Regions from separate parts of the Paenibacillus naphthalenovorans genome, predicted to be linked through region 1. Evidence: riboswitches for the same ligand, from Rfam matches in the RefSeq annotation. Region 1 holds a riboswitch; each other region holds the start of a gene.
What was found. Region 1 has a riboswitch for cyclic di-AMP ahead of IJ22_RS00450 (CAP domain-containing protein). Riboswitches for the same ligand answer to the same signal wherever they lie in the genome.
Positions count from the first base shown of each region.

Region 2: another riboswitch for cyclic di-AMP. It lies ahead of IJ22_RS07525 (APC family permease); the one in region 1 lies ahead of IJ22_RS00450 (CAP domain-containing protein).
Region 3: another riboswitch for cyclic di-AMP. It lies ahead of IJ22_RS22025 (resuscitation-promoting factor); the one in region 1 lies ahead of IJ22_RS00450 (CAP domain-containing protein).
Region 4: another riboswitch for cyclic di-AMP. It lies ahead of IJ22_RS15010 (TrkH family potassium uptake protein); the one in region 1 lies ahead of IJ22_RS00450 (CAP domain-containing protein).

Region 1 covers NZ_CP013652.1:90,008-97,611, reverse strand. The annotation lists gene IJ22_RS00475 (alpha/beta fold hydrolase) at 1-649, opposite strand, end outside; gene IJ22_RS26960 (hypothetical protein) at 893-1,027, opposite strand; partial or broken gene IJ22_RS00470 (formylglycine-generating enzyme family protein) at 1,216-2,151, opposite strand; partial or broken gene IJ22_RS25505 (sulfatase) at 2,203-2,855, opposite strand; gene IJ22_RS00450 (CAP domain-containing protein) at 2,939-3,646, opposite strand; cyclic di-AMP (ydaO/yuaA leader) riboswitch at 3,652-3,787, opposite strand; gene IJ22_RS00445 (ATP-dependent DNA helicase) at 3,867-5,822, opposite strand; gene IJ22_RS00440 (YcdB/YcdC domain-containing protein) at 5,979-7,604, opposite strand, start outside.
Region 2 covers NZ_CP013652.1:1,556,819-1,564,422, reverse strand. The annotation lists gene IJ22_RS07530 (DUF445 domain-containing protein) at 1-362, opposite strand, end outside; gene IJ22_RS07525 (APC family permease) at 380-2,197, opposite strand; cyclic di-AMP (ydaO/yuaA leader) riboswitch at 2,405-2,572, opposite strand; gene IJ22_RS07520 (cysteine hydrolase family protein) at 2,886-3,644, shown strand; gene IJ22_RS07515 (glycosyltransferase family 4 protein) at 3,765-4,919, shown strand; gene IJ22_RS07510 (stalk domain-containing protein) at 5,051-6,811, opposite strand; gene IJ22_RS07505 (stalk domain-containing protein) at 6,836-7,604, opposite strand, start outside.
Region 3 covers NZ_CP013652.1:4,484,325-4,491,928, reverse strand. The annotation lists gene rsmA (16S rRNA (adenine(1518)-N(6)/adenine(1519)-N(6))-dimethyltransferase RsmA) at 1-355, opposite strand, end outside; gene rnmV (ribonuclease M5) at 352-906, opposite strand; gene IJ22_RS22025 (resuscitation-promoting factor) at 1,015-2,154, opposite strand; cyclic di-AMP (ydaO/yuaA leader) riboswitch at 2,436-2,619, opposite strand; gene IJ22_RS22020 (TatD family hydrolase) at 2,844-3,611, opposite strand; gene IJ22_RS22015 (HD domain-containing protein) at 3,648-4,934, opposite strand; gene IJ22_RS22010 (AbrB/MazE/SpoVT family DNA-binding domain-containing protein) at 5,319-5,573, shown strand; gene rsmI (16S rRNA (cytidine(1402)-2'-O)-methyltransferase) at 6,031-6,927, opposite strand; gene IJ22_RS21995 (tRNA1(Val) (adenine(37)-N6)-methyltransferase) at 6,918-7,604, opposite strand, start outside.
Region 4 covers NZ_CP013652.1:3,055,814-3,063,417, forward strand. The annotation lists gene IJ22_RS14990 (succinate dehydrogenase cytochrome b558 subunit) at 1-500, opposite strand, end outside; gene IJ22_RS14995 (LysR family transcriptional regulator) at 768-1,676, shown strand; gene IJ22_RS15000 (TrkH family potassium uptake protein) at 1,713-3,044, opposite strand; gene IJ22_RS15005 (potassium channel family protein) at 3,118-3,780, opposite strand; gene IJ22_RS15010 (TrkH family potassium uptake protein) at 3,794-5,146, opposite strand; cyclic di-AMP (ydaO/yuaA leader) riboswitch at 5,211-5,349, opposite strand; gene IJ22_RS15015 (CPBP family intramembrane glutamic endopeptidase) at 5,578-7,260, shown strand; gene uvrC (excinuclease ABC subunit UvrC) at 7,172-7,604, opposite strand, start outside.

The sequences.
Region 1 (7,604 bases):
GTTCCATCAATTTTCCGTCCGCAACAGGGGTAGCCGTATCGTTCTCGCCCCAGATCAATAAGGTCGATGCCTTGATATGAGGAAGATGGTGCCGCAGATCCTCGTTGACGACTTTGGTCAGCGTCTGCTGCATTACGCCTGATGCATTCTTATAGTCGCTGGAGCCGAATTTGGCTCGCATCCGGTTCAATATGCGCTCCGAATACCGGTTTAGGCCCGGGAGCTTGAGCAATTGTTTGGCCGTTTTGAACGAATATACCTTTACATAATAATTCAGGCTGCGTTTCGGCTTGATTCCCGCGCTTCCGGTCAATATCATTTTCCTTACAGGATTCGCAGCGGCATATCGAATTGAGACCCTTCCGCCGAAGGAATGGCCGATCAGTATCGGATTATCGATCCCCATCGACTGTATGAATGAAGCGAGCAGATTCGTATATTCAGTAACCCCCCACGGCTCGGGAGGAGTATCGCTTTCTCCGAAGCCGGGAAAATCGAATGCATACACTTTAAAATGCCGGGATAAATGCTGCTGAATCGCATGAAAGGTTTGCAGATTGGTTCCCCAACCGTGCAGCATCACTACCTCATGCCCTGTGCCGACAACGGAATAATGGATGTCAAGCCCATTTATGTTTACTTTAGTCAACTCCATCAGCATCCTTATGTCTCAATGTCTCAAATAAAATAATCATAACACTCTCCGATATTTGTTATCAAGCCTCGCATGGCATCCGTGCAACTTTGAAACGCTTGAAAGACAAAGCATTCCGTATTGTATATGCGCAGACAAACTTGGCTTATGTCAGGTATACAAAAGAATCCCGTGCTTTACGTTTCCCCGTAAACGCCGAAAAAGAGCCGCAATGGCTCTTTTTCACAAGAATGGCTTTCATTTTTTGAAAAACTGCATCGAGCCGAACGCCTCCGTCAGCCGTTTCCACTGCGCATCGGTCTTGACGGCGTCGTTAATCCGGATCGTCACGGTATAAATCTTTCCGTTCTTTTCAAACACGTATTCGTTCAAGGTGTACGGAACATAAATTTGTTCAGTCCGTTATCGTGCTCGCTTTCGTAGCCGCTGAACCACAATTCGGGTGCTTCATCATCCATTTCTCCCCACCATTCATTTCATATCCTCTAATGATCATCAACAGTAATTTAAAAGGCTGTCGTGGGGAGACCACGACAGCCTGGTTCGTTCTTTGTTCCCTATCAGGCATCGGCAGCACAGCGAAAACCGATATTGCCCGTGGAACTATCCGGTGTATTTTTACTGCGCGCAGCGACTCTGTACCGGTTACAATACGATTTGTGGCACAAATAGGAACCTCCGCGCAGCACTTTTTCCTGACCCGTCGCCGGACCAAGCGGGTTAACAAGCGGGTCTGCCGTATGATTCGCAGCAAACCAATCCGAGCACCATTCCCATACGTTCCCGGAAACATTATATAATCCGTAACCGTTGGGTTTAAACGCATGGACAGGCGCGGTTCCCGCATACCCGTCGCTGCAGTTGTTTTTATCCGGAAACTTGCCCTGCCAAATATTGCAGCGATGCTCCCCATCCGGTTTGAGGACATCTCCCCACGGATAACGTTTTTGCACAAGACCTCCTCTTGCCGCGTACTCCCATTCCGCTTCGGTCGGCAGCCGTTTGCCGGCCCATTGGCAGTAGGCATTCGCATCATTCCAGGAAACATGGATCACCGGATGGTCCATGCGGTCATCAATGTGAGAATCCGGACCTTCCGGATGCTTCCAGCATGCGCCGTTCACAACCCACCACCAGGGGGTCTGCTGAACCGCTTGCGTCACACCTTTCGCCGTTTCGGCGGAAACGAACAAATGAAACACAAAGGACCAGCCAAAAACCTCCGCTTCCGTGCGATAACCGGTAGCATCGACAAATGCTTTAAATTCTGCATTGCTCACCGCGTAAGGATCGATATAAAAAGAATCCAGTCTAACCGAACGAACGGGGCCTTCGCCATCTTGGGCAAACCCTTCCTGATCCGCGGTTCCCATTAAAAATTCACCGCCGGGCAAATAAATCATGCCTTCTTTAGGATCTTTGGCCGAGCGTTTGCCCTGCAAGGGCAAAGAATGAGAATCCGGCTGGCCCGAAACCTCTCTGCCGGCCGTGCAGCAGCACGTTTTTTTCCATTCATTTCAATCCTCCTCCACCGTTCAACGGAGGTCTTATCCCTTCGGACGGCCATGACCGAATTCCGCAGGATGTCTCCGTTTTAGCTCTGTAATCGCATGACCGCGTCCTGTCTGTTCCAACCACTGCGCATACTTCGGCAAAAATCCTTTGGCATGATAAGGTCCTCCCTCTTTCATCACCGTCCAGAGCAGATCTGTATCGAAAGGCATCGTCTCCATCATGTGGTCATGCCACTCATTTAAATAATATACCGCATCTCGGCAAACTTGGCGATGCTCCGCAGCCAAATTCGTTTGCTCATAAGGATCGCTGTCGAGATCGAATAGCATCTCTTGATCGAATAAATGGTACCCGTCATGATACGTTCGGACATAGAGCCATGACCCGAAACGAACGCTTCTTTGGCAGACGTGCGCACATTGCGAAACGACCAGATAGTCGCGTCCCGCCTCCTGACCCTTCAGCAGGGAGGCTGCAATCCACGCCGGCAGAGGATCGCCGGCAAACGGATTGCCGAAATCTTCCGGGCATTGTGCTCAATCCAATTCAGTACGGCAGGCGTCACTTCCTCGGCCGATTCCATTCCGCATTTGCCGGTATTATGGATTTCATTGAAGCCTGCATAAAACGTCCAGGACGAATGCCGTTCCGCGAAAGGACTGACCAATACCGTCTTTAATCCAGCAGAAGCTATGTCGCATTAAAATATCATGGCAAACAAAAAAGGACTGCTGAGACATTCTCAACAGTCTGTTCTTTTAGTCCGAATTAATTTTTGATAAACATCTGTACCCACACGCCATTATAATAAGCCACTCCGATTTTGTTGAAGTTCGGGCTCATAATGTTTTGACGGTGTCCCGGACTGTTCATCCATGAATCCATTACCTCTTGCGGTGTTCTTTGCCCTTTGGCAATATTTTCACCCGCGTAGGTATAACGGATGCCATAAGAGCGCATCATATCAAAAGGAGACCCATAGGTAGGAGAATTATGGTCAAAATAGCCTTTTTCATACATGTCCTTTGCCTTGTCTAAAGCCACCTTCGTCAATGCACTGTCGCTGGCAAGCGGGCTTAAACCGGCTTTGGCACGTTCCTGGTTCACCAAATTTACCACTTGGCTGGCATAAGAAGACTGTGTCGTGCTGTCTGTTCCTGTTCCCTGCTGCGATCCGTTACCCGAACCGTAACCTGAGCCTGTACCGTAACCTGAGCCTGTACCGTAACCCGAACCTGTACCCGTTGACTTACCGGGAATATTAAGCACAATTCCTGGCCATATTAGATTTGGGTTAACCAATTGCGGATTCACCGTAATAAGCGATTTCAGGCTGATACCGTATTTCTGGGAGATCGCCCACAGGGTATCGTTGCTTGATACCGTGTGCGACGGAGCAGCTGAAACCGCGCCGGCGCCAATGATCGGGCCAAGTGCCAAAACACCTGTCAAAACCAACTTCTTAAAACCTTTCACTGCATTCCTCTCCTTTTTACGGCCTGCGAGGTTAGCTGACGGATTCGGGTCAAAGAGCAACCACCCGGCCACCATAGTGGCTTCACCCCAAGGATATGGGTTCCCCCGCGCTTACGAATTAAGCTTCGGCCTTTTTGATGTCGCATTCCTAAACAGGAACGGAAACCATTGTAACACGGATACAATGAGATTTCATGACACAAAGTTTACCAACTGTCCCCTAAGCTAGCGAATTTTTGAGAGAAACCCCCGGCGGCAGCACAGCTTCAACGCGGGCCCGCAGCATGGGCTGCCTGTGCAGCTCTGCACATAGAATGGCCACGATCCCCCGATCCTCACGGGAGCGAATCAATCGTCCCATCCCTTGCCGGAGCCTCAGCAGCATATAAGGCAGATCGACCTCTTCAAAAGGAGACTCCGCCGCTCTGCGTTTGGCCATAAAGACCGGATCTTGAGGCGGAAAAGGCAGCGACCATATGATGACATTGGACAAGGACGGCCCCGGTACGTCGAGTCCCTCCCACAAGCTGACGGCGCATAGAACACTCGTTTCGTCATGCTGAAAAGAAGCGATAAGATGGCTGATTTCCTGATCGCCTTCAAACAAGAAGCGCATTTTCCCGAAGAGTTCGGGATACGACGCAATCTCCCGTTTAAACCGCTGCAGTTCGGCTTTCGCCGGAAACAGCAGCAGCGCTCTTCCTTCCGTTCGTTCGAGCAGCGAGACAGCGGCCTCCATTTTCTCCGAAAATGTCCCGCCGGCAGACCAATGAGGCGCGATCGCTTCCATTTGCCGTTCGTATTCATATGGAGAGTCAACGGAAAAGGACAAATATTGCTCGATCCCGAGACTTTCCGCTACATAACGGAAGGAGCCCTCCACGGATAGTGTGGCCGATGAAAAAACGATAGGCATGTTCGAGCCAAACACCCGCTCCCGAAGCACTTCCTTGACGGTTCTCGGCATGATCACCAAAGCCGCTCCGCTCCCGCTTTCCGTCAACCAGCATACCAATGACTCCGATCGCTGGAAAAGACTCAATGCTTTCTGCATCATTTCAAGATGCTCTTCGACAATGCGGAGCTGATATTCATTCAAGGTGTGAAGACCGCTTTCAAACACGAGCTCTTCTTCAATCGCTGCAAGCACCGTCCGGAACCGGTGTATTTCCTGAAGCAGCCGATCGTCGAGCAGAAGCTCCTTCCGGTCCGAACCGGGAATCTCTCTGCTCCGGCGTCTTAACCAGTCAAACATCGTCTCGCTTTGCGCAATCGCCTCGTCAATGAGCACAGCCAATGATTCGCGTATTTCCCCCTGCAGCAGCCGGGTAATCAGTTCTTCAAACACGTCATGCTTTAATTTATAGGTCAGCGCCTTCTGCGCGGCAGATTCCAGCAAATGCCCTTCATCAAATACGACCGCACAGTGATCCGGCAGCAGCGGCAGCTGCCCTTCCCGCTTCCTGCTCTCATACGTCCACACATGCTCCATGTAAAAATCGTGCGAACAAATGATCAAATCGGCAGATCGGCGGTAATGCTCGCGGGAGAGCGTTTGCCCGCAGCGGTGCCTTTTGTCGCATACGAAGCAATCCTGGAAAGCATCCCAATTGATCTTGCTCCATTGCTCGTCATTCAAATGCGGATATTGCTTCCGGTCGCCGTAAGCATAAAACGATTGCAGGGTTTCATGAGAATGAACAAACCCGGGCAGCTCTTCGTATAATTGCTCGAACATTTCCGCATCCTCGTCCCTGAATCTTGCTTTGTCCAGCTTGACCAGACAAAGATACTGGTCCGCAGACTTCCCCAGCCTGGCGTCAACGGCCAGGCTCAGGTGCTTCGCCAGCTTTGCGATATCCCCTTCCGGCTTGACCAGTTGTTCAATTAAAGACTCGTCCGCACAGGCGATCACAGCCGGCTTTCGCATATAACGGGCGTAACAAATCGCATATAACAAATAAACAAGCGTTTTCCCCGTCCCCACTCCCGCCTCCGCAAAAATGGTTTGTTTCTCGGCAAACGCCCGTTCCAATTGGAAAGCCATATAAATCTGTTCATCGCGGACTTCGAAACCGGCTTCCGGCAGAATATCGTAAAAGACATCCGCTATCCATTCGCCGGCCTGCCGGATGAACGGTTGAGAATGATCATAAGTAAAAGGGTAACGCTCCACTATGATTTTGCCTCCATGATAATCAAAATCGAGAAGACTTTTCTTCCATATGACAACCCCATATTATCACACGGTCCCGGCAGATATGCAACAAAAAAACAGTCCAAACCTCCTATAAAAAAGGTTTGGACTGGTTTGGACTGCCGGATCAGGACATTACATGGCTATCTTCTGGTCCAGTTTGCCCTGTAAATGAACAAGTCTCATCAGAGCGGTTGCCGCTTGGGCTTTGGTCACTTCTCCCTGCGGATTGAACTTCCGGACGGAACCATCGAGCACACCCAGCTGAGTGATCAGCCAGACGGCGCCTTTCTCGGCAATGAGTTCCGAATCCTCGAAATTCAACTGCGGATTCTGCTGCAGTTGTTCCGCAAGCTTATTGTACTTGATCATTTGAGTCAGCAGAACCGCCAGCTTTTCCTTCGTTAGAGTTTCCTCCGGACGAAGCTGCGGCGTTTTCTTCGGATCAAGCCACTTCAACTGAACAAAAAGCTGGGCGGCTGCATAGTAAGGACTCTGCTCGTCGATATCTTCGAACGCCGGCTTGGCATTTCTGTCATAATAGGAATTCGCATAATGCGGATGTACCGCCTGAGACGCCATAAGAAGCCAATCGCCTAACGTGATCGTCTTATCAGGATGCAATTGGCCGCTTGAATCTGCGGATAAGATGTTGTGCCGGATCATCGTCTCCAAATCTTTCTGTGCCCAATGCCCCGCAATATCGACAGGCATTTCCACCGATCTTTCAACGGTGCTCACAGGATTGACGAAGGTAGCCCGCCACCGGCCGTTCGCCGCATCGATCACATAACCGTTTTTCGCACTGTCTTTGTACGTTTGTTGATAGACCAGCTTGATATCGGGCTCCACATATTGACTTTCCGTATAAAAACCGCCAAAGTTTTTGTACTGCAATTCCTGTGATATGCCCTCCAAAAAGATGGCTTCAGCCTGAGCTTTCGTTATATTCGCTGCAAGGGAAGCCGTACCCGCTTCCAATTGATCTGAACGCGTGCTCTGATAGCTCTTCAATTGGCCCTGGGCATCCAATATAATGCTCACGGAATCCCCTCCGACAGGGATCCCCTTATAGAATCGCTGGAATCGGAATCCAAAGGTTTGTTCATCTCCCGCCGGTGCGGCATACGGATCGGGGGACAGCCATTTTAATTCTTCCGACGCATTCGGATACAACTCGTTAATCAGAGCCAAAGCCTTCTTTTCGGCTTCAGCCTGAGAGATTGCAGCCGTTGTCTTCTCCGTATCCGGCTTTGGATTCGTCCATGGGGGAGCCATACGATCCACGCGGAACTCCAGAATTTGTCCGGTTCGCGCATCCACCACGGCGTTTGTTTGACCGCTATAAGGATAAGGACCGGCAGGCGCCGCTTCCATCCAGGTAATATTCCAAACCTTCTTATTCACGTCCGACCAATATGTATTAAGGCTCTGCGTGGATCTCGTGCGATTGCCCGGAATGGACGCCACTCGCTCGACAAGCTCCGCCGCCTGCTCACCTGTCAATAATTGGTTTTCGCCTTTGCCCGTTGTCACGGTAAACAGTTTATCCGTCTTTTGAATGTCTTTATATTGAACCTTTTCAGGCTGAACGACTGCACCCGTGAAGTTAATGTATTCACCGGTTAGTGCATCGATACTTAAGTCGGCATAAAAAGGCTGCACCCAACCGAGAAACCAGCTCTTGCCCTTGAAATTCGGCTGATTCACCGGGACATACTGCAGGGTTAAATCCCTTAGGGGCACGAACTTCTTGGCGGC
Region 2 (7,604 bases), 1.5 Mb from region 1:
CGTACCTTCCGTTTGCCAAGCAGCTTAGCCAGAGAGGATGAAGCGAGCTGCAAAAGCTGGAGCTGCCGGAGTTTGTTTTCGATGCTTTGTTTGTTGAGCAGCTCATTTTCCAACGCCAAAATCAAGGATTGGATAATTTTGTCCCTATTCTTAAGGAGTAAGGATGTATGCGGCACCGGTATGCCGAAAGGATGACGGAAAAGAGCGGTCACGGCAAACCAATCCGCAATGCCGCCGACCAAACCGGCTTCAAAGCCGCCTTTCAACAGAGCAACCAAAGGAGTCTCCTGAAGAAATAAAGTGATTAAAAAGCCGCCGGTCATAAAGGCCAATGACAGTCCGGCCAAATATCTTGAGTTCATCTGCGGCCTCCTTCCGGTTATTTATGGAGATGGTAAGGCACTGTAGCGATCACGACGTCTTTATGATTGAATAAGTAAGCCCTTAACAGTAACCCGGTCTGATTATGGAGGAAATAATGCCACCAATGCCTGGTAATGAATTGCGGAATTAATATGGTAATATGATCCGTTTCCGACGTTTTCCACTCCACCGTTTCAATGAATCTCATTAACGGCCTGATGATGCTTCGGTAGCTTGAACGGAGCGTAATCAGCCGGACGCCCGGGTTCCATTCTTCCCATTTCTTCTCCATCCGTGCGATATCCTCATCGTCAAATCCGACATATACGGCGACAACATGATTGGTTAGAGACTTGGCATAGCTGAGCGAATTCATAACCACCCGGGTAATGCCGGCTACGGGAACGACGATCGTGCTGCCTTTTATCACTGGTTTTTCCTCATCCATGTCGATTCGCAGTTCGTCCGCTATGTTCAGGTAGTGCCGGTGAATTTGGAAGAAGAGGAAAATGACAATCGGCAAAAAGATAAAGATCATCCATACTTGATTGAACTTGGTCAAAATGAAGATCAGCGTAATCGCCAGCGTCGTGAACATCCCGATCGTGTTGACAATGAAGCGGATCAGCCAGCCCGCCGGCCTCAGCTTTACCCAACGGACCATCATCCCCAGTTGGGATAAGGTGAAAGGAATAAACACCCCTACGGCATAAAGCGGAATCAGGTTCTCCGTATGTCCTTGGAAAAGAATAACAAGCAATGCCGACAATACACCTAAGAAGATAATGCCGTTAGAAAAACCGAGCCGGTCGCCGCGCACCATAAACATATGCGGCATGTATTTGTCTTTGGCCAGCATAAAGGCAAGCAGCGGGAATGCGGAATACGCTGTATTTGCCGCCAAAAACAGAATCAAAGCGGTGGTGCCTTGGATGAAATAGTAAAGGATGCCCCGGCCGAATGTGTTTGCCGCAATTTGGGATACGACCGTTTCTTTTGGAGCCGGCGTGATTCCATACCAATAGGCAAGTAAACTGATACCGATAAACATGGCACCTAGAATCGTGCCCATCATCATTAGCGTAGCGGCTGCATTGCGCTCAGCCGGTTGTTTAAAGTTTGGAATGGCATTGGATACGGCTTCTACTCCGGTTAGCGCGGAACACCCTGAACTGAAAGCCTTCAATAGGAGGAACCAACTGATGTTCGAAACGGCTGTGCCCAGTTCAGGCACTTCGGCGTGTCCCCCGCCCGATATATATTTGATGACTCCCGAAATGATAAGAACAAAAATGGCGAAGACAAACAAATAAACGGGCAGTGCTAAAACGGATGCAGACTCCGTAATTCCTCGCAAGTTCATGATGGTAAGAAACAGGATCATCGTCAACGCAATAAGGACCCGGTGTTCATGCAAGGATGGAAATGCCGAGGTAATGGCATCCGTCCCGGCCGAGGAACTGACAGCAACAGTCAGGATATAATCCACCAACAGCGAGCCTCCGGCCATCAAACCGATGGAGACGCCCAAATTGTCTTTGGCTACGACATAAGCTCCTCCCCCTTTGGGGTAAGCAAAAATCGTCTGCCGGTAAGAAAAAATGAGAACCGTCAGCAATCCGAGAACGGCTATGGAAATGGGGATCGAATACCATATTGCGGCAAAGCCTGCAGCCATCAATATGATCAAAATTTGTTCGGTACCGTAAGCAACAGAAGATAATGCGTCTGAAGAAAGTACCGCAAGCGCCTTAAACTTGCTTAGTTTTTCTTCTTCAATCTCGGTTGACTTCATAGGCCGGCCGATTAATAATCGTTTTATTTTATTTAGCATACTGTTCCCGCCCTCATTATTTATTAAGGAGTTTTGTAAACAAGATCATCACAACAAAAAAACCCTTAAATCTCCAGGAAGAAACTTTACTTATGGTTTCCAAATGTGTTGTTAATCAATCATCCTCCAACCTATCCCGTTTTTAGACAACAAAAAAACACAGAGGCTTGAGCTCTGTGTTTGCCTATCAGCAGACAGCACGTTCAACTCCTCTCTCATACAACGCTTACGAGGTTAGCTGTCGGATTCGGGCTATGAGAGCAGCCCTACGTGCGGAATAAACATGTTCCTGCACGATTCACCCCATGGACATCCAAATATATGTCCTTATTGGTTCCCCCGTTTTCCTGTTTGGAAATTCAGCAAGGTGATATGTTCAATGGTTGAATCTTACACCTTACAGGACAACATTGCAAAGCAAGAAATCGGATAAAACCTTTGCTAGATATGAATTGCTTTGTAAATGAGACGCTTTTATAGATCGCTTTCTTTGTTTTACTTCAAATTTCATGGATTTTCTTTATATTTCAGGATTTTTGCGTTTGCGGGCTGTTGCGGATGCTTGAAAACCAATGGATTGGAGTTGTTTTCCCATTCCTTTTTGTTCCCAGCTGAATTTGAATAAGCCATGGAATAAAGCACATAATAGGGTGCGTATACCAAGTATACCCATGAAAGGGGAATCCTCATGAGAAAAATACTGCAGTGTTCCTTTGTGTTTTCGTTTCTTGTCTTTGTTGATCTTTATGGTGTTGCAGCAGCACAAACCGCACCATTTTCATCGCCGGGAATGCAGGTGGATCAAAGCCATACCGCTTTGGTGATCACAGATCCGCAAAATGACTTTTTAAGCCCGAAAGGTGCAGCATGGAATTTAGTGAAAGACAGCGTTGCTGAAAATCACACGATTGAGAACATTGAATTATTATTAAAAACAGCAAAAAAGAATAAGTTTAAAGTATTTGTGTCCCCTCATTACTATTATCCCTATGACCAAAAATGGTTATTTGGGGGTGCTATGGAACATGTGATGCACGATATCAAAATGTATCAGCGAAAAGGTCCATTATCGCTTGAAGGCTTTCAAGGTTCGGGTGCCGACTTTCTGGATAAATATAAGCCTTATCTAGAAGATGGACAAACCATTATCACCAGTCCGCATAAAATTTTCGGACCCGAAGCCAACGACTTGGTTTTGCAGCTGCGAAAACAGGGAATAACCCGCGTCATTCTTGCAGGTATGTCCGGAAATCTGTGCATTGAATCTCATATGCGCGAACTCATTGAACAAGGATTTGAAGTGGCCGTGGTTCACGATGCCACAGCTTCCGCAAAAATAAACGGCTTGGATGGGGATAAGGCTGCAAAAACCAATTTTCGCATGATTGCCAACGCTTCATGGTCAACCAGGGAGACTATAGAGAAAATGAAATCCATTCAAAGATAAGCCTCCAGTTTGGAGGCTGCCATATCCCGCAGCTAATTTAACTCCGAATTAATATTCCTCTGACAATGGATTGATAAATATGAGGTATTTTAAACCTATATCCAATTGTTGAGGAGGGGTATGATGCGAATTGCTTTATTCTCCGACACCTTTTGGCCCCAAATGAACGGGGTTGCATTGACGTTAAAAAGACTGGTCGAACATCTGGAAAAACGAAATATTTCACTCCGGATTTTTGTGCCCAAATGCACGGAGGAGGATTTTTTCACAAGCAATATCCTGTCTTTTAGCAGCCTCCCCTTCATCCTCTATCCGGAATGCCGGATTGCGCTTCCCAATTATTTCACGATCCACAGCCAGCTCCAGCAATTTCAACCCGACCTGATCCATATCGCCACGCCCTTTAATATAGGGCTTTGCGGACTTTATTATGGGAGAAAATATGCTATTCCTCACGTTGCCTCTTACCATACGCACTTTGACCGCTATCTGAATTATTATCACCTGCAATTCGCCTCTTCCCTGTTATGGCGCTATATCCGCTGGTTCCACCAATCGTGTCTGGCCACCTTTGTTCCGTCCGTTGAAACGGCCGAAAAATTGGAAGAACATGGAATTCGAGACGTGGCCTTATGGAAGCGCGGAGTGGACTGCCGTCTTTTCAACCCCGATAAAAAAACCGGATTGATCCGCGAAAAATATAAGATCGACGAACGTTATATTTTCCTATATGTTGGCCGTTTGGCACCTGAGAAGGATTTGGACATTTTGCTTGAAACGATGAAGAAATTACCCGATTATGTTAGCGGCAATGTCCGCTGGCTGTTGGTCGGCGACGGCCCGCTGTTGAAAGATTTGAAAGCGGAAGCCCCATCGAATGTTACTTTTACCGGTTATATGAAAGGAGAGAATCTAGCCGAACTGTATGCGTCGGCCGACTTGTTCGTATTCCCTTCCGGCACCGAAACCTTTGGCAATGTGGTACTGGAATCTATGGCATCAGGCACTCCCGTCATCGGAGCCAAAGCTGGCGGGGTACAGGAAATCATTCAACACGGCAAAACCGGCCTGTTATGTCCTCCCCGTAATTCCGATGCTTTCGCAAATGCGATTACATCTATGCTGGAACATCCGGACCGGTTATGGGATTTTGGCCAGGAAAGCAGGCTTTACGCCCTTTCCCAATCGTGGGAAGCTATTTTTGACGATCTCCTCCTCCGATACATTGAAATCCTGAACGCTGACCCCACAAAACGAAAAACCTTTTCCGCTTGATTATAGGGGAGGTAAGAAAACGATATGCGGAAACCTCACGGACCTCCCGCGGTCTGTATATTCGACTAAAAAAGGAGCGCTGACCCGAGGTCGGCACTCCTTTATCACCGTTTAGAGGCGGTACCCTTGTTTTATTTACGATTAAGCGGATAAAAAATGACGTCGATCGGGAACGCCGATCCCGAGGCCGGAGAAAATTCCAGATCCAGCGACGGTTCGGTCCCATTCGTCCTGGCAATGATCGTATATCCCTGATAATCCATCATGACGCCCGACGGCGGGGCTTGAACGATTTTGCCATTCACCAGGAACGGACCTCTAAACACGCCGCCGCGCGGAAGAATCAGCACGGACATTTTCGGCGGAGCATCGATATGGATTTTGTAAACCACCCCGTAGTTGCCCAGATTGAGCGCAGGCTTCTGGCTGAAGAAGTCCGTACCGGTCACAAATTGATCCGACGTGCCGTCGCCGATCGCGAAGCTCGAAGGCCTCCGGATCGAGGAAGCATCGATGTTCCATTGCACTTCCGAACCGCTGAACGTCCCTCGGACATTCCCTTTATAAGCCAATCTCGGGAATACGCCGATCGTATCGAGCCCATCCTCCTGCTCCATCGCTGCGAATGAAAAATACACCTCACCGTCCGTCTCTACATCATAGAGCACATTCATCCCTTGTCCAGGGTAGAAATCAGGCATGACTTTATAATAAGCCGTTTCGTACGGCCTGAGCACCATCGTTTCCACAGCCCTTTTCCCTTGCAGAAACTCAATCGTCGGTTCATTGCCCATCAGGTTAGCGTAGATCGAAGGGTACACCTCCCCTTGATTGGTCGTCTTGATCGTAACACTGCGGACAGGATCGCTATTTCGTACAATGATGGCAAATTTCATTTTTCGATCCGTACCGTTGACATGGGTTGCATACAACCGGGCTTTCCCGTTGACTTTCTCCTGGTACAAAAAGCCTTTCTCCGTAAACGTCTCCGGACTGTCGCTCACAATCAGAGGACGGTCCGCAGGCTTCTGCTCCTGCTTGGGAATCTGCGGGATGCCGCGCAAATATTTGCGAAGCACCGCTTCTTCCTCCCGGACGTAGGTCCCAACAGGCGCGTAATATACCTTGTGCTCAAACGCATCCAAGTAAGGCTCGTTCTTGACGAGTATATTGCGGGAATACGTATCGCTGACATTGCCAAGGCTGTCTTTTACCGTGAGAGAAACCTTGTACAGTCCCGGAGTGAAAATCGCCTGCGCATTACCGATCCATTGAATGTCTCTTAGTTCCGTTCCCTTCGGATCATAGCTGAGATTGCTGTAATGAATCGGTTCGCCGATCCGGTACGCTTCCTTGTCCACGGTGAATTTGGCAACAGGCTTGACATTCGGCGCCGCATCGTTGGTAAACCGCGTCCGGTTCGCCTCCGGCTTGACATAGCGCAGCTCGACCCGTTTCAGCTCATGATCGACCTTGCCATGAAAAGCAATATATTGCTGCAGCGCGGCCATTTCAATGTACAGCCGATTTCCCTGAAGCTCGGCATCGGTGCCCCACTTGCGGCCTGTACCGTTCTCAAGAACCGTCCGGTCGGCAAGCGAGTACTCCAGATAAGCCTTCGGCGTCGTGATTTGCACCGCCTGCCTGTCTCCGTCCCACTTCACCGGAATGCCAAACCAGTTGTTCAGCTCTGCGGCAGGCAAGTAAATCCTTCCGTCGAGTTCAAGCGTTGCCGCTTGAGCCTGCGTTTTCGATCCGTTGATATAAACTGCCGTACTGCCGGGATAAAGGATCAAGTGACTGTCCTCCGGGGCAGCCGAGGCTTGTCCGCTCACGACCCCTATCGCGATAGCGGCAGCAAATGTCAGCCACAGTTGACGTAATGGTTGCATCAGCGCATGAATTCCTTTCTATGTTTACTTATTATCTTTCAAAGGATAAAAAATCCATTCGACCGGAGACGTGCTGCCGGGAGCGGCCAACCATTCGATATGTACTTCGGACTCCCTGCCCTCCGGCCGGTAAACCACAAAAATGCCGTCCTGATCCGTGAGGCCGCCTTGAGGCAAAGCTAGCACCCGGCCATTTACTTTTAAGATGCCGTCGACATAGCCATCCTTCGCCCGAAAGGCAATGACGGCTTGATGCGGTTGGTACAAGTACAAGGAATACACCGTACCTCTGTCGGAGGTCTGAGGGGTGTCCGGCGTCCATTTGGACAACACCGGTAAGCTCTTCCCGTCGATATCCGCGTCAAGACGTATATCAGCTGCATCATTAACGGTCCCGACGGCACCTGCTCCGAAATAGGAGTCATAAGGCTGCATGGTTTCGGTTTTGTCCGCCTTCATGACGACAAAGCTGATTTCCGCCAGACCGTCCGCCTCGATGTCCTGAATCGCAGCAAAGCCCTGCCCCGGCTCAAGAGCGACCTGTTTTAATACCGCCGTTTCCCCCGGTTTCACCTCGATGCTTTCCTTCAAGGCCGGCTGGGTCATATAATTGACCGCCGCTTCTTTGGTATTAGCCCGATGCAAGAGGGTCGGCTGAAGCAGTCCTTCACGCGTGATATGTACCGTTCGAGTCTGGCTTGGGTCCGGATTATGTATGACCGCTGCGAACTGCACCTTTTCCTCCATTCCGTTGCTGTGGTGCATAAATAGGCGGGCTTTACCGTTTACGGAT
Region 3 (7,604 bases), 810 kb from region 1:
GCACATCGCCGTGGACAACGGTCGTATGAGGATAAGGGGATAATGTCTCCTCAAGCATCGGCAGTAGTCTTTGGTCGATCTCAATGGCCACGACCCGTCCTGCCGCCTTGCCCAGCTGCTGCGTTAGGGCTCCGATCCCGGGACCGATTTCCAGCGCCCCTTTTTGAGGGGTCAAGTCCGCTGCAGAAACGATTTTATGCAAAATATTGTAATCAATAAGAAAGTTTTGACCTAAGCTTTTCTTCAAGGTAAAGCCGAACTTCTGCATCAGCTCTTTGGTTTTTTTCGGCGAGGCGATGTCCTCCACAGACGCTTGTCCCGCATCCGCCGTATCTGTAAAGCGATTGGTACTCATAACGCTGCACCCTCTTCTTCATCCAAATGCCGCCGCGCCGCCTCGAATTCTTCTTTTGTAATTTGAAACATGCGGCAGCGATGATAAAACTGTTTTCCGTTACAATAACCGATACCAAGCCGCTTGCCCATCTCAAGCCTTCTGGCGGCAGCCGCCGGGTGAACGATCAGACCGGCCTCCAGCAGATCGTTCCAGCCGATTTCCGTACCTTGGGCCATATAATCCGTGCGTACATTCACAAGCGCGGAACGAATCGCTTCCACCGATGCGTTCTCCACCCCAATGTCGCCGCGGCTGGTGGCCGCCTCCTGCGTCAGGAACGCATGCTTGCAGCCGGGGACTTCCCTGGCGATGATTTTACGTATCCTCTCCCCTGCATGATCAGGGTCCGTGAAAATGATTACGCCTCTGCGTTCCTGCGCCAACCGGATACGCTCCAGCACCTCTTTATTGATTGCGGAACCGCCGGTTTCGATCGTTTCCGCTTCGACGGCCCGTTTAATCGCAACCGTATCGTCTTTGCCTTCAACAACAATAATCTCTTTGATCATGGAATTCGTCCGTACCTACTTTCGCAGCAAGAGAAAAGAAGAGGGACGTTAGCCGTACCTCTTCTTCATCTGTTCTATATATGATGAGTCTGCCCTAATTGCCCATCCTTAATCAGCCGACGGCTTCTTTGGACCGATGACATATACGGTTGCGCCATGTTTTGTTCCGAAGCGCAAAGCATAATCATGGCTGTCGAAATAAACGTCGATTTTATTTCCTTTGACTGCGCTGCCGGTGTCTTCCGCTCTGCGGAAGCCCAGACCTTCAATATAAACCCACCAGCCTATCGGAATGACCTTTGGATCGACTGCAATCGTGCGACCTTCCGTTACTCTCGTACCTGATGCCGTGATTCCATACTGCGGATGATCCGGATCCTTGCCTGTCGAGGCCGGTCCCGCGCTATACGCAGTGAGCTTCACGTTATTGATGACCTGTTTAACGTCGAACTTCACGCCGTTTCTGGTCACCTGTTCCAAGGTTGGCGAAGACGAAGAGAGTGTTACTACGGGATTCTTCGTTCCCACCGCAATAATTTTTTGCACACTTTGGGTTTGAATCTTTTCGTCAACGATTTGTTCGGATACGAGCACACCGTCTTCATAGACTTTTTCTTTCTTCTTGAGCAGAACGCCCTCTTGTCCTTCTTGAATAACCTGTTCTTTGCCTCTGATCAGCTTCGGCTCCGTCTTTTTTACCGTTTCGAAAGCGATCGGTTCTTTGATTTCCTCAACATTTTTCTTGACACGGACGATCTTGACTTCACTATTTTCGTTTATTGCCGCATTCAAAGCGGGAGTCACTTTATCAAGTTCACTGAGCTTGATCTTCTGATCGTCAAATAGCTGTTTGACCGTCTTTCCTGTCGTATATACGGTCTTGGTTTGCCCACCGTCTGTCAATTGTACCGGCTTGGCTTTCTCGATAATAATTCGATCTCCCGATTCCACCGAATCATCCAGAGAATGCGACACACGGTCGTGTTCACCGACAGAGATGCCTTGCTCATCCAGTATATGCTGCAGAACTGATTCTCTAGTTTGGAAAGTTTGCTCTTTTCCGTCTACAACAACCGATACGCTTTTGATTGACGTACCGTAATACATGATTAAAAACATGAAAGTCATAGCGAATAATATGAGTGCAATGATCGATATCATACGCAAGTTTTCATGCTTCCATCGCAATGCGAAGGACAAGCTGGATGATCGTCTTTCATGGGTTTGTTCAGGTGTCACAACGCCCACTTGTTCGGTCCTCCTTAAAGCCCCGCCATCCGAGTGTTATGCATGATTAGATCTGACGCGACTATGGTAAAGTATATTCTTCTCCAATTACCAACGTTTGCTTCAACGGCTATCAGAACCGTACTTGCCTAAGGCCACCTCCTGGAATCTTATTTTTTATGAACCGGCTTGGATCGTTATCCCAATGACGGGGGAATACAAAAAAAAGTCAGCGGAGAAGAGGAACCTTCCCGTGACTTTTCTCATTTTCCTCAAAATGAAAAGTTAAGCCGACGACAATCGTTACCTCTCTCTTAACGCTTACGAGGTTAGCTGACGGATTCGGACTTGAGAGTCGCCCTACTCGGAAGCAGCTGCCTGCCCCAAGATTCACCCCTATAAACACCACGTTCATCAACAGCGTAGCGCTGTGACATCCGCGATGCGGTTCCCCCGTTCCCTTACGGAACTCAGCGATGTTGGAATTTTGGCAATCGTATGAAGTTAATATTGAGTGTACGATGTGAAGGCTGGAATTGTAAAGTATACAAACTTTGAAAAAAATCTCGGATTTTACTCAATTATCATTGTTTTTTATTAATTTTTAAACCAAAACCATCTTTTTCTCCATTGGTCACAGTTTTTTGTTTTGTTTTCTTCGATTATCTTGTTTTGTATAAAAAAAGACATGTGTCCTTTTGTGTAAAAATTCACTTTATACCGAAAATGGATATGGCATTCCTCGAGGTAATCCCGGCCAATTCTTCCAGTGAAATGCCCTTGATTTGGGCCGCCGTCTCAGCTACAAGACGAACGTAAGACGATTCATTCCGCTTGCCCCGATACGGATGAGGAGCAAGGTAAGGCGCGTCCGTTTCAATAAGCAGCCGATCGAGCGGAACTTTTTCCAGCACCTCCTTGGGCTGTTTTGCATTCTTAAACGTGACCGGTCCTCCAAACGAGATATAGAAATTCATGTCAAGGCACATTTTGGCTGTTTCCCAGCTCCCGGAGTAACAATGCATCACACCGCCAACCTCCGCCGCCTTTTCTTCGCGCAAAATTTGCACAACATCGTGATGCGCATCCCGGTTATGGATGACAATCGGCATGCCGAGCTTACGTGCGAGCCGGATTTGCTCACGAAACACACGGGCTTGTACATCCTTTGGAGACGTATCCCAATAGTAATCCAGCCCGATTTCTCCTATGGCTACCACCTTCTCATGGCGGCAAAGCGATTCGATCCATTCCAAATCGTCCGGGGTCATATCCTTTGCGTCTGTCGGATGCCAACCCACGGTCGAATAGATAAAGTCATACTGTTCTGCCAAAGCGATGGAGCTGGGAATGGTTTCCCTGTTAAATCCGACATTGATCATGTGACTAATTCCGTTCTCTCTTGCTCTTTGAATCACTTCGTGTCGATCTTCATCGAATGCCTGTACGTTTAGATGCACATGCGTGTCGATCAGCATATGAACATACCCCTTTCTTCGCCATTGCGACAATGTTCAGGACAGACCTAACAGGATGCGAACATCAGCGTCCAGTTCCTGCAGATGGTTCAACAGCAGCTCATGAGGGTAATACAAATGGTATTTCCCCATATGAATACCGCTGATCGAGCGGACAATCTCCGATTTGCAGGAGATCTCCGATAATGTGTTTTTGGAATCCAGCAGCAAGATAGGCAGCTTCTCATCCTGCTCTCCGGGACGGTACACATCATACGACAGATCCGACGGGAAATCAATTTTCAGGTAATAATCCGGATCGATTCCAAAGCTTTGCAGCAAGCTTCCCAGGCGTTCCATCAGTTGAGTGTCGATACGCTCGAGCGTTATATATTTGAACAAACGCCGCTGCAAAAACCGGGAGCACAGATCGGAGAGAATCGGGTCTTTCTCCAGGGACCACTGCATCAAGACGGTTTGCATGAACGCTTCGTCCAAGAAGTAATATTCGTCTACCGTCAACTGCTGCTGAAACAGCTTATGCAGCGGAGCAATCATAAACTGGAACCGGTATCCCTCCTCATAAAGCTTTTTGGCTCTTTGGAAAATACTGTGGAGCACCACTTCCGCGCTGCGGGTTACCGGATGAAAATAAACCTGCCAATACATTTGATATCGTGACATCAAATAATCTTCCACAGCATGCATGCCGCTCTCTTTGACTACAATATGTCCCTGGTACGGGCGCATGACCCGAAGAATCCGATCTAAATCAAAGGTACCGTAATTCACCCCGGTAAAATAAGCGTCCCGAATCAAATAATCCATCCGGTCGGCGTCCAGCTGGCTGGATACAAGACTGACGACGATTTCTCTGTGATACGTTTTGGAGATGACGTCAGCCACTTGCCGAGGGAATGCCGGAGATACGCGCCGCAGCACTTGATTGACTTCCGTATCCCCCAGAACAATGCGGCACGACCATTCTTCATGGTGGCTCCCGAACGTCTTTTCAATGGAATGGGAGAACGGACCGTGTCCAACATCATGCAGCAAAGCAGCGCACAGGCACAGCAGTCGTTCCTCTTTGGGCCAATCCTCATACTGATTCCGTTCAAACTGGGATATAATCCTGCGTGTGACTTCATAAACACCAAGCGAATGAGAAAACCGGCTGTGTTCTGCACCGTGAAAGGTCAAAAAGCATGTGCCAAGCTGACGGATACGGCGCAGCCTTTGAAATTCTTTTGTATTGATCAGATCCCAAATCGTTTGGTCTTGCACATAAATATACTTATGTACCGGATCCTTGAACACCTTTTCTTCTTTCATCGGCGTGCTCATAGCTTTCCTCCTTGATCAATGAACTATTATTCGACAAACAAATCAGTATATTTGATAATTTTGTCGAATTATGTCGATTTTATTTTCCAATCCTTACTTTTTTTTCTATGTAAACGGTGAAATAAAATAATGAAAAATCGTATTTTTTGTGACAATACACTTTGCAAAAATGTGTGATATCTCACATTTTACTCGATTTTTTCTTTAAGATATAACAAATACAGAGTCATATTCCATAAAATAACATGAAATTGACTCAATTTTTAGTTGACTATTTTTGGAATGGTTGGTATCATATTCGTAAAGAATTATGTCGAATCATGACGATTAATTTTCTTCCAAAATGCTTCTTACTTATACTTCTTGGAGAGGGGAATTTTTATTATGATGAAATCTACAGGTATCGTAAGAAAAGTTGATGAGCTGGGTCGTGTCGTTATTCCTATCGAACTTCGCAGAACGTTAGGCATTGGCGAAAAAGATGCTCTTGAAATTTACGTAGACGGAGAGCGCATTATGTTGAAGAAATATGAGCCGGCCTGTATCTTCTGCGGCAATGCTGAGAACGTCTCTTATTTCAAAGGGAAAATTGTCTGTCATGAATGTTTATCTGAAATGCCAATACCTGTGACAAAATAAAAAAAATAAGGTATAATGAAGATAGCAATTTTATCTAAGGTAATTCTAACCTTTTTCATATCTCCTCTATAACCCCGATTCGTGGTTTCCTCGAATTAGGGTTCTTTTTTTAATCAACCCCCTAAATCCTCCTTCCAAGGGGGACCCATGGGCGGCTGCCCCTGGACCTCGCTCGGCGCCTTGATGGACGTTTGGGCGGGAGGAGCGCTAACGTTCGGAATCACCTCTTGGATGAGGTGATCGGGCACACGCTTGATTGCGGCGTTCTTCCGTTGGAGTGCATGTGCGGACTTTGGGTGTTTTTTGGAGCGACTGACCGCCGTGGGGACGCACCCGGGGCAAGCCTCAACAGCTCTTGTTCGGGCAAAGTGAGCTCGCTGCCAAGGCAGCATCGCAAGATCAAAGGCAAGGTCAACCACAACAACAAAACCCACAAACCAAAAAGCAAAACCAAAAATCAGTTGCCCTGGTGAAGCAGATTGTATAGCTCGCGCTTGGGGACGCCGCGGTCTTGGGCGGCGCGTCTCAGCGCTTCCTTATGGGCGAAGCCCTCAGCCTCGTACCGCGCTACATGCTCCTGCGGCGTCAAGCCAGTCCACCATGCGGCATCATCATCCGACTCAGCAGAGCTTTCGCCGTTGCTGCCGCGAATAACAAGGCAATACTCGCCTTGGGGCGGGTGCTCGTCCAAATGAGCCAAGCATTCCCGGATCGTACCGCGGACGGCTTCCTCATACTTTTTGGTTAGTTCCCGGATAAGACAAATTTCATGGTCCTCGCCAAGGATTTCCGACATGGCGGTTAACGTTTTTACCAGCCGATGAGGCGATTCATAGCAGAGTACCGTGCCCGGCTCACGCTTTAGCGCTTTAAGCTCCTTTTCCAGCGGCTTCTTGTCTCGCGGCAGAAAACCGACAAAGGTAAAGCGCTCAGTCGGTAACCCGGACATGATGAGCGCGGAGAGAGCCGCATTAGCACCGGGAACCGGGATAACGTCGATTTCAGCGTCAATCGCAAGCCTTACCAAATCTGCCCCGGGATCGCAAATGGCCGGAAGCCCTGCATCACTGACCAGCGCGATGGAATCGCCCGCCTGCATTAGCCGCACCAGCTCCGGTCCGCTCGCATGCTTATTGTGTTCGTGGTAGCTGACCATCCGCGTAGCAATGTCGAAATGCGTAAGCAGCTTACGGGTTTGCCGGGTATCTTCAGCGGCAATCCATTGAACTTCCCGCAGTACGCGAACCGCCCGGTACGTCATATCCTCCAGATTTCCGATCGGCGTCCCAACCAAATACAGTTTTCCGCGCTGCTCTCCAGCATCATGGTAACTCTTTTGAATGTTCAAGTTGATCTATTCCTTCTATTATATATGTTCTCTGTATAAGCAAGTTTATCTCGACGGCCATAGTACACTTCGAACAGTTCGTCGGTGTATTCCTTTTCGTTCTTGTACACAATCAGCGGCGGAAGCATGCGCACTTCCGGCTTGCCATCACGCAGCGCTTCGATCAGCACCATGTTGGCCTCCGCGTTTGCCCGCGGATGAACAAAACGTATGCGTTTGGGTTCCAACCGGTATTTTCGCATAGTGCAGCAAATATCAACCAACCGGCTTGGCCTATGCACCATCGCTACCCGACCGCCGCTGCGAACGAGCCGGCTGCTTACCCGCACGACATCATCCAGTGTGCAGTACACCTCGTGCCGGGCTGCGGCGACATGAGCATTCACATTCTGTTCCCCATTGGGAACGGGCAGATAAGGCGGATTCACGGTCACCAGATCAAATTGCCCATGGCCAAGCTGATCAGGGGCATCACGCAAATCACCATGGATCATCGTAATTTGTTTTTCCAATCCGTTGAGCAGCACATTCCGTTTCCCCATATCGGCCAGACGCTCTTGAATCTCCACCCCGATAATCGATCCACGGGTTCGCGTCGTCAGCAGCAGCGGTATAACCCCATTGCCTGAACACAGATCGACAATGCTGCCCGTATGCGGAACAGAACAAAACCTCGCCAACAG
Region 4 (7,604 bases), 2.2 Mb from region 1:
AGGAAAGACCACATTCCGTTGCTGAAGTGGAATACGGCTGCAATCACACCGATCACGTAGAGCACGAAGTAGACGGGATTGACTACAATACCGTGCATGTGGACGCCGATCTCACCTTGGTCAACCGTTCCGATAGCAATCTGAAAGCGAGTTTGGAAAAAGTGCCATGCCACGAAAATAAACGTGATTACGCCGGTCACACGCTGCAGAAAAAACATCTGGTTGCGGAAATACCCGTAGTTAGACACGTTGTTGCGTGCTGTATATGCTACATACAGACCGTAGATGGCATGGTATGCCAGCGGAATCCAGATCCCGAAAATCTCCAGGAACAGGACCAGCGGCAGCGAATGCAGCCAATGCACTTGCTCCATAAAGCCCGTGTGTCCACCGCTGAACGCTTTGTAGTTCGTCAGCAGGTGCTCGATCAGGAAGAAACCGACCGGGATGACACCCAGCAATGAATGAAGCTTTCGAGAATAATACGAGTTCTTAAACATTAGTAATTCGTTCCCCCCTTAAGGTCAAGGCTTGTCACTATTTCGTCAAAACCATCTTTCATTGTACTCCCGCATACTTAGAGCGTCAACAGAAAACGCTACAACTATTTTCCATGAATCGACATGCTTTTATGCAGAATACGCCGAAAAATGTGAACGGGAAGTGACATATACCATACTACTCTTGAATCGCTTATAATGGAAGTGCGGATTTTTTATATATCGTTATAACAATACTGCATATGTAAAAAGGAGACGGTTCTTATTATGGAACTCATTGATGTTTTCGCTGCCGTCGTCGAGCAGCAAAGCTTGAATAAAGCCTCTCAACTGCTGAATATTTCACAGCCTGCCTTATCGCGCAAAATCATGCGGCTGGAGGAGGAGCTCGGTGTCCAGCTGTTCAAGCGCATAGGCAAGCGTCTTGAGCTGACCCGGGCCGGTGAGATTACCTATGAATATGCTCTCGATCAGCAGCGGCTGGAACGCAAGCTGCATGAAACGCTGCAAACCTTCAAAACGGGTGTGCAGCCTGCCAGCATGATCATTGGAGCAAGCTTGACTACGCTGCAGTCTACGCTTCCGGACCTGATTACGATGTATATGAGGGAATACCCGAACACCGATATTAAAGCGATCACCGGCAAAACCCATGAAATCGTGCCGCTGGTTAAAGACAGAAAAGTGGACATCGGACTCGTCGCTTCCAAAATCGATGATCCGTCCCTCACCTGTGTTCCCTTGTTCGACGACCACCTGTGCCTTGTTTTGCCGGACGGTCATTCTTATACCGGCAAGACGGAGCTCAAGATTCACGATCTTCACGGGCTGCCGATGATCCTGTTCTCGCGAGGCACCTGGTACCGTGTCCTGATGGACGAGATCTTCCAACGCTATGCCGTCCATCCCGACGTCAAGATGGAAATCGATTCGTTCGAAGCCATCACGCGTCTGGTTTCCACCTGTAATGCGGGCACCTTGCTTCCCGAATCCTATCTCCGCCGTAATTTAATGGAAGACAACCAATTGACCGTACGTTATATACCGGAGCTGAAGCAAACCAAAAGAACGACCTCTCTGCTGTATACAGATGATGCCGTTCTCCAGACTTCCATCGGTCTTTTCATTGATCAGGCGGTGCGTCATTATCAACAGGCCAGGACGGTGGGCGTTTAGCCTTTTGGGGTTCACTTGCCCCTTGAGCCAAGCGCCTCAGCCGATGGTGATTTTACCTTCAGGGTAACGGTACAGCTCCTTATCCGTTTTCTTTCCAAGCGCGTAGGCCAAAGTCATCGGTCCAAGCCGCCCGGTGAACATCGTCAGAGCGATAACGACTTTACCGAATTCGGTGAGCTGGGGGGTTAGGCCCATGCTTAATCCCACGGTGCCGAAAGCGGAGGTCACTTCGAACAGGATAACCAAAAAGGCGTGATCCTCCGTCGTAGAGAGCAGCATCGTTATGAAAACGACCATAAAGATCGCGAACATGGTCAGTGTGATCGCTTTGAGAATCCGGTCCTTTCCGAGCCGGTAGCGAAACATGACAATGTCTTCCTTTCCCCGAACCATCGCAACCAGCGCCCCGACCAGGATGGCGAAGGTCGTCGTTTTGATTCCGCCGCCCGCCGAACCTGGAGAAGCGCCGATAAACATAAGAATAATGAGAAAAAATTGCGAAGCTTGTCTCATCTGGGAGACGTCCACCGTGGTAACCCCTGCGGAACGGGGGGTCACGGAATGCAGCAGCGAAGCCAGCAGTTTACCGGAACCGTTTAATGCTCCGAACGTTTTGTGATTCGTAAATTCAAAGATCAGCAGAATCACAAAGCCGATAACGGTGAGTGCCCCTGTAGTGCTCAGTACGACTTTTGAGTGAAGCGAGAGCTTTCGGGTTTTATGATATTCCAGCAGATCCGCAATGACAATAAAGCCGATTCCGCCAAGCACGATCAGAATGATCGCCACCAAATTGACAATCCAATCGTAAGCCAGATGAGACATGCTGCCGAATGGCTTATGGATCGCGCCGAATAAATCGAAACCTGCATTATTAAAGAATGAAATGGCATGGAAAATGCCGTAATAAATCGCCTGGCCGGGTTCCATCTCGAACGACCAACGGACCGAAAAAATCACCGCCGCTGCAAACTCAATCGTTAAAGAATATAAAAGAACCTTGCGTATTAACCGGACGATCCCTTCCATGCTGCCCTGATTCATTGCCGTCTGCAGCACCAGACGTTCTTTGAGCGAAATCTTCCGCTTGAACACAAGAGCGATCAAAGCGGCCATCGTCATGAAGCCGAGTCCGCCAATCTGAATCAGCAGGATAAGGACAAGCTGCCCGAACGCGGAAAAATACGTGCCTGTATCCACCAGCACGAGTCCCGTTACGCATGTCGCTGAAGTAGCTGTAAATAAAGCGTCCAGGAAGGGCATGGACTCCCCGCTGACCGTTGCAATCGGCAGTGAAAGCAAGACTGCGCCAATCATAATAATCAAAGTGAAGCCATATACCAAAATTTGCGGCGGTGACAGCCTCATAATCAATCCAGGTTTCAAGCCTTGGCACGTCCTTTCCGTCTCCCGGGAGCATCAAATCTGCTCCGTCCGCCTGCTAGCGGATGACTTCATTCTCGAATGTTTCGATCTGTTCGTTTGTTCCAATCACGACCATAACGTCGCGCTCTTCGAAAGTATCTTCCGCTGTAGGCGCAATGATGACACCGTTCTTTCTATTGATCGCCACGACACTGCATCCGTAACGCGCCCTGGGATCAAGCTCCTTCAGCGTCCGTCCGGCAAGCCTTTTGGGTACGGCCAGCTCCGCAATGGTGTAGTCATTGGACAGTTCAATATAATCAAGCAAATTGGGAGAAACGAGTTGATGCGCTACGCGTATCCCCATATCCCGTTCGGGATAAATGACCCGGTCAACCCCGATTTTGTTCAGCACTTTGCCGTGAAGCTCGGACAGCGCTTTGGCTACGACCGTTTTGACCCCAATGTCCTTTAATAGAATCGCAGTAAGAATGCTCGCTTGAATATCGTTGCCGATCGCCACCACCACGCAATCGAAATTCCGGATGCCCAGCGATCGGATCACCTCTTCTTCCGTCGAGTCCGCTACCACCACGTGCGTCAGCTTGTCGCTCATCTCCTCCACCGCTTCTTCGTCCACATCGATGCCAAGCACCTCATAGCCCAGTTTCAGAAGCTCCTCGGCAAGACTTGAACCGAATCGTCCTAATCCAATGACTGCGTATTGAGTGTTTTTCATCCATTCGTTTCCCCTAACCAATCGTAATTTTGCCTTCCGGATATCTGTACAATTCCTTCTCCGCCTTCGGACCCAGTGCATAAGCCAATGTCAGCGGACCCAGACGTCCGGTAAACATAGTAAACGCGATAAGGATCTTGCCGAGATCCGACAAATCCGGTGTTAACCCCATCGACAAGCCAACCGTGCCAAAGGCCGATGTCACTTCAAACAAAATCATCAGGAACGCATGATCCTCCGTTGTAGAAAGAATCATCGTGATCGTGACGACCAGCGCCAAAGCGACCATCGTAATCGTAACGGCCTTCAGAATCCTTTCTTTGCCTAACCGGTGACGGAAGAGTACAATGTCTTCCTTCCCGCGGACCATCGCGATCATCGCGCCAACCAGCGTGGTAAAGGTCGTCGTTTTGATCCCTCCGCCTGTAGAGCCGGGAGAAGCACCGATGAACATCAGAATGATGATAAAAAACTGCGTCGCCTGCCTAAGCCCGGCAATATCAAGCGTATTGGCTCCAGCTGTCCGCGGTGTAACGGATTGAAACAGTGAGGCGAGTATTTTGCCGGACCAGTCGAGCGGTCCAAGCGTTCTGGAATTCGTAAATTCGAAGATAAATATAATCAACGCCCCGATTCCGATCAAAAAACCGGTAGCGCTTAGCACCACTTTGGTATGAAGCGTCAGCTTTTGGTTCCTTCTATAATCCATGAGGTCCGACAGAACGACGAAACCGATTCCACCCAAAATGATGAGTCCCATCGAAACCGCGTTGATCACCGGATCAGCTGCATAAGCCGTCAAGCTGCTGAATTTTCCCGTTACCGGCCCGAAAATATCGAAACCGGCATTGTTGAAGAAGGAGACGGCATGAAAAATACCATAATAAGCCGCTTTGCCGGGACCCAAATCAACCGACCATCGAACAGCGAAAATAACGGCAGCCGTAAACTCAATCGTGAGCGAATAAATCATCACCTTACGGATTAACCGCACAATGCCTTCAAGACTGTTCTGGTTCAGTGCTTCTTGCAAAATAAGCTTTTCTTTAAGTGAGATGCGCTTTTTCAGGGCAAATGCGAATAAGGTAGCCATGGTCATAAACCCGAGCCCGCCGACCTGGATCAATAGCATGATAACCATCTGGCCGAACAGGGTAAAATAAGTGCCCGTATCCACAACGACAAGTCCGGTTACACAGGCTGCCGATGTCGCCGTGAATAAAGCATCCAGGAAACGCATCGGTACACCGCTGGCCGAGGCCGCGGGAAGCGACAACAGCATGGAGCCGATCAAGATCATAACAGCAAAACCGATGACCAAAATTTGCGGAGGCGTGAGCTCGACTTTCCTGGCAATGGTTTTCATGAATGCACCCCTATTTGACGTTTCAGGCAACAAAAAAGACACTGGAAACCCAATGTCAATTTAAGGTTCCTGTAATTCAAGCCTACGAGGTTAGCTGTCGGATTCGGATGTACAGGCACCCTATCAGCGGATTGTATCCGCTGAATTCACCCCTAAACTCATGGTTCCCCCGTTTTCCTTTAGAAATTCGGCTCGCTATTCAATTGATATGAATTATAATCCTCTTTTCATTGAAGTACAAAGCCTTGTTTCACCTGAATGCACCGGATTTCGCAAAATTACGACATATGTAAGCGTTTTTATAGGTGTGGCGCTTCGCTTTGCTGAATATTGCCTCACGTAGCTCTTGTTATCATTGGATTTGCTTATGGAATGTATGCTACCTTAAAAGAATAGACTGTTATTATCCCATATCTGCTAAGGAGCATTTCATGCCGAAACGACGATTCGAACCTCCACTGCTGCTTCTGGCCGTCCTTGGCCTGATGCTGTACCTGGGCGTTACGTTTGCCTCCGCCTATTTGGACAAGACTCGCCTCCCTAAAGACGATGCCGAAGACCTTCCCGTCGTTACAAAGCAGCAAGCGGCGAATGCTGCGATGAGCTTTGTCCGCAACCGCTTTGCGATAGGACCAGGCGCACAAGCCCATACCTTGTACCAATCTTACCCGGTAAGAAACGGCTATTTGCTAAAGGAGCAGCTGTACGATCAATACAAGAAAAAATATGAAGGACGATTTCCCCTCGAATATTTTGAGGTGGAGATTAACGACATCGAAAAGGGCGCAACGTACTATGTGGCGGTGAATTATAAAACCTTGGCCATATTCGGATTCTCGATGAGCCGGACCGCAACCGCCAGAAGCGAATCCGTAAGCTCTCCGGATGCCGGCCTCCTGAAGACGGCGAATACCGCCATTCGGGAGATGGGCTATGACCCCGCGGAATTTGCATTGACGGGCGAATCCGGGCGGGCCGGGAACGGAAGTCTCATCTTCCGTAGCAAGACGGAGCGAATAGGCGAAGCCCCGCTGGAGCTTCACCTGAAAGTGTCCGGCAGCCGGGTCACTGCGTTTGTGCCGGTATTTACGGTTCCGGATGCGTTCATGGCCTGGCAGGAAGCGCAGGATCGCCGTTCCGCTTTAATGACGCGGATCAGTATCGGAATCTCGCTTGTGATGACACTCGCGGCGCTGATCCTAGTTGTGCGGCGGCGGCGTGACATCCGCTATGCGCGCGGTGCGCTGCTCACGTTTTTCTTCGTGGCGATTTATATCGTCAACAATTTTAATATGATCCCTGCGTTCCGAACGATGCACGGAAGCGGACCTTCCTGGCCAGTAGCCCTGTTTTACTTATGGTTCACCAATATTGTTGTCGGACTGATGGCCCTTTCGACGTATTTGGCCTTGAGTGCGGGGCGGCGGCTCTGGCTCGACCGCGGATGGAATCCCTGGCCGGTTTGGCGGGACTCTGTATTCGGAGGCGAGGTATGGAAAGCGGCGGTACGAGGTTATTTCATTTGCTTGTTCATTTTGGGCCTGCAGCAAACCATGTTTTTTATCGGTACCGAAGTGTTCGGCGTATGGACGGTCAGCGACCCGGCCGACTCCGTATACAACATGACCTATCCCGGTCTATTTCCGTTGATGGCCTGGGTGGCCTCCATCTCCGAAGAGGCGGTGTACCGGCTGTTGGGCATCGCCCTCATGCTGAAGCTGACACGCAGCCGTTTCCTGGCCGTACTGCTGCCGAGCGTCATTTGGGCGATGAGCCATACCCAATACCCTATTTACCCGGTGTACACCCGATTGGTCGAGGTGACGGTCATCGGATTGATATTCGGTTATGTATTCTTGAAATATGGCTTGCTTACCGCTCTGTTCACCCATGCGTCCATGAACAGCATCCTGATGGGGCTCTCGATCATGTTCGTCGGAGAGCCCGAACAGGTCGCTATCGGCGCGGCTTATTTGGCGGCGCCATTGGCTATCGGCCGGGTGCTGTCTCTGCTGCACGCCGGATTCAATCGACGGCCCCCGTCGTTTCCCCCGCCGAATCCTTCGCCGGATCCGAATCCGCACCCTGGCTCCGGCCGTTTAACGCCGTTATGATTTGCTCCGCCAGCTTTGGACCGATACCAAGAGGCTTAAAGTCTTCAGGCTTGGCCTCTTTTATTTTTTTCAGGGAACCGAAATGCCTCAGCAGCGCTTTCCGCCGTTTCTCCCCAACGCCGGGCACGGCATCCAGCTGGGAAACGACCATCGACTTGGCCCTCGTTTCCCTGTGGAAGGTGATCGCGAATCGGTGCACTTCGTCCTGGATGCGCTGAAGCAAATAAAATTCCTGGCTGTCGCGCGGCAGGGGCACAACCTCGGCCGGATCGCCCATAAGCAGCTGCGCGGTTTTGTGCTTGGCGTCTTTTACCAAACCGCAAACGGGTATAAAGAGTCCGAGC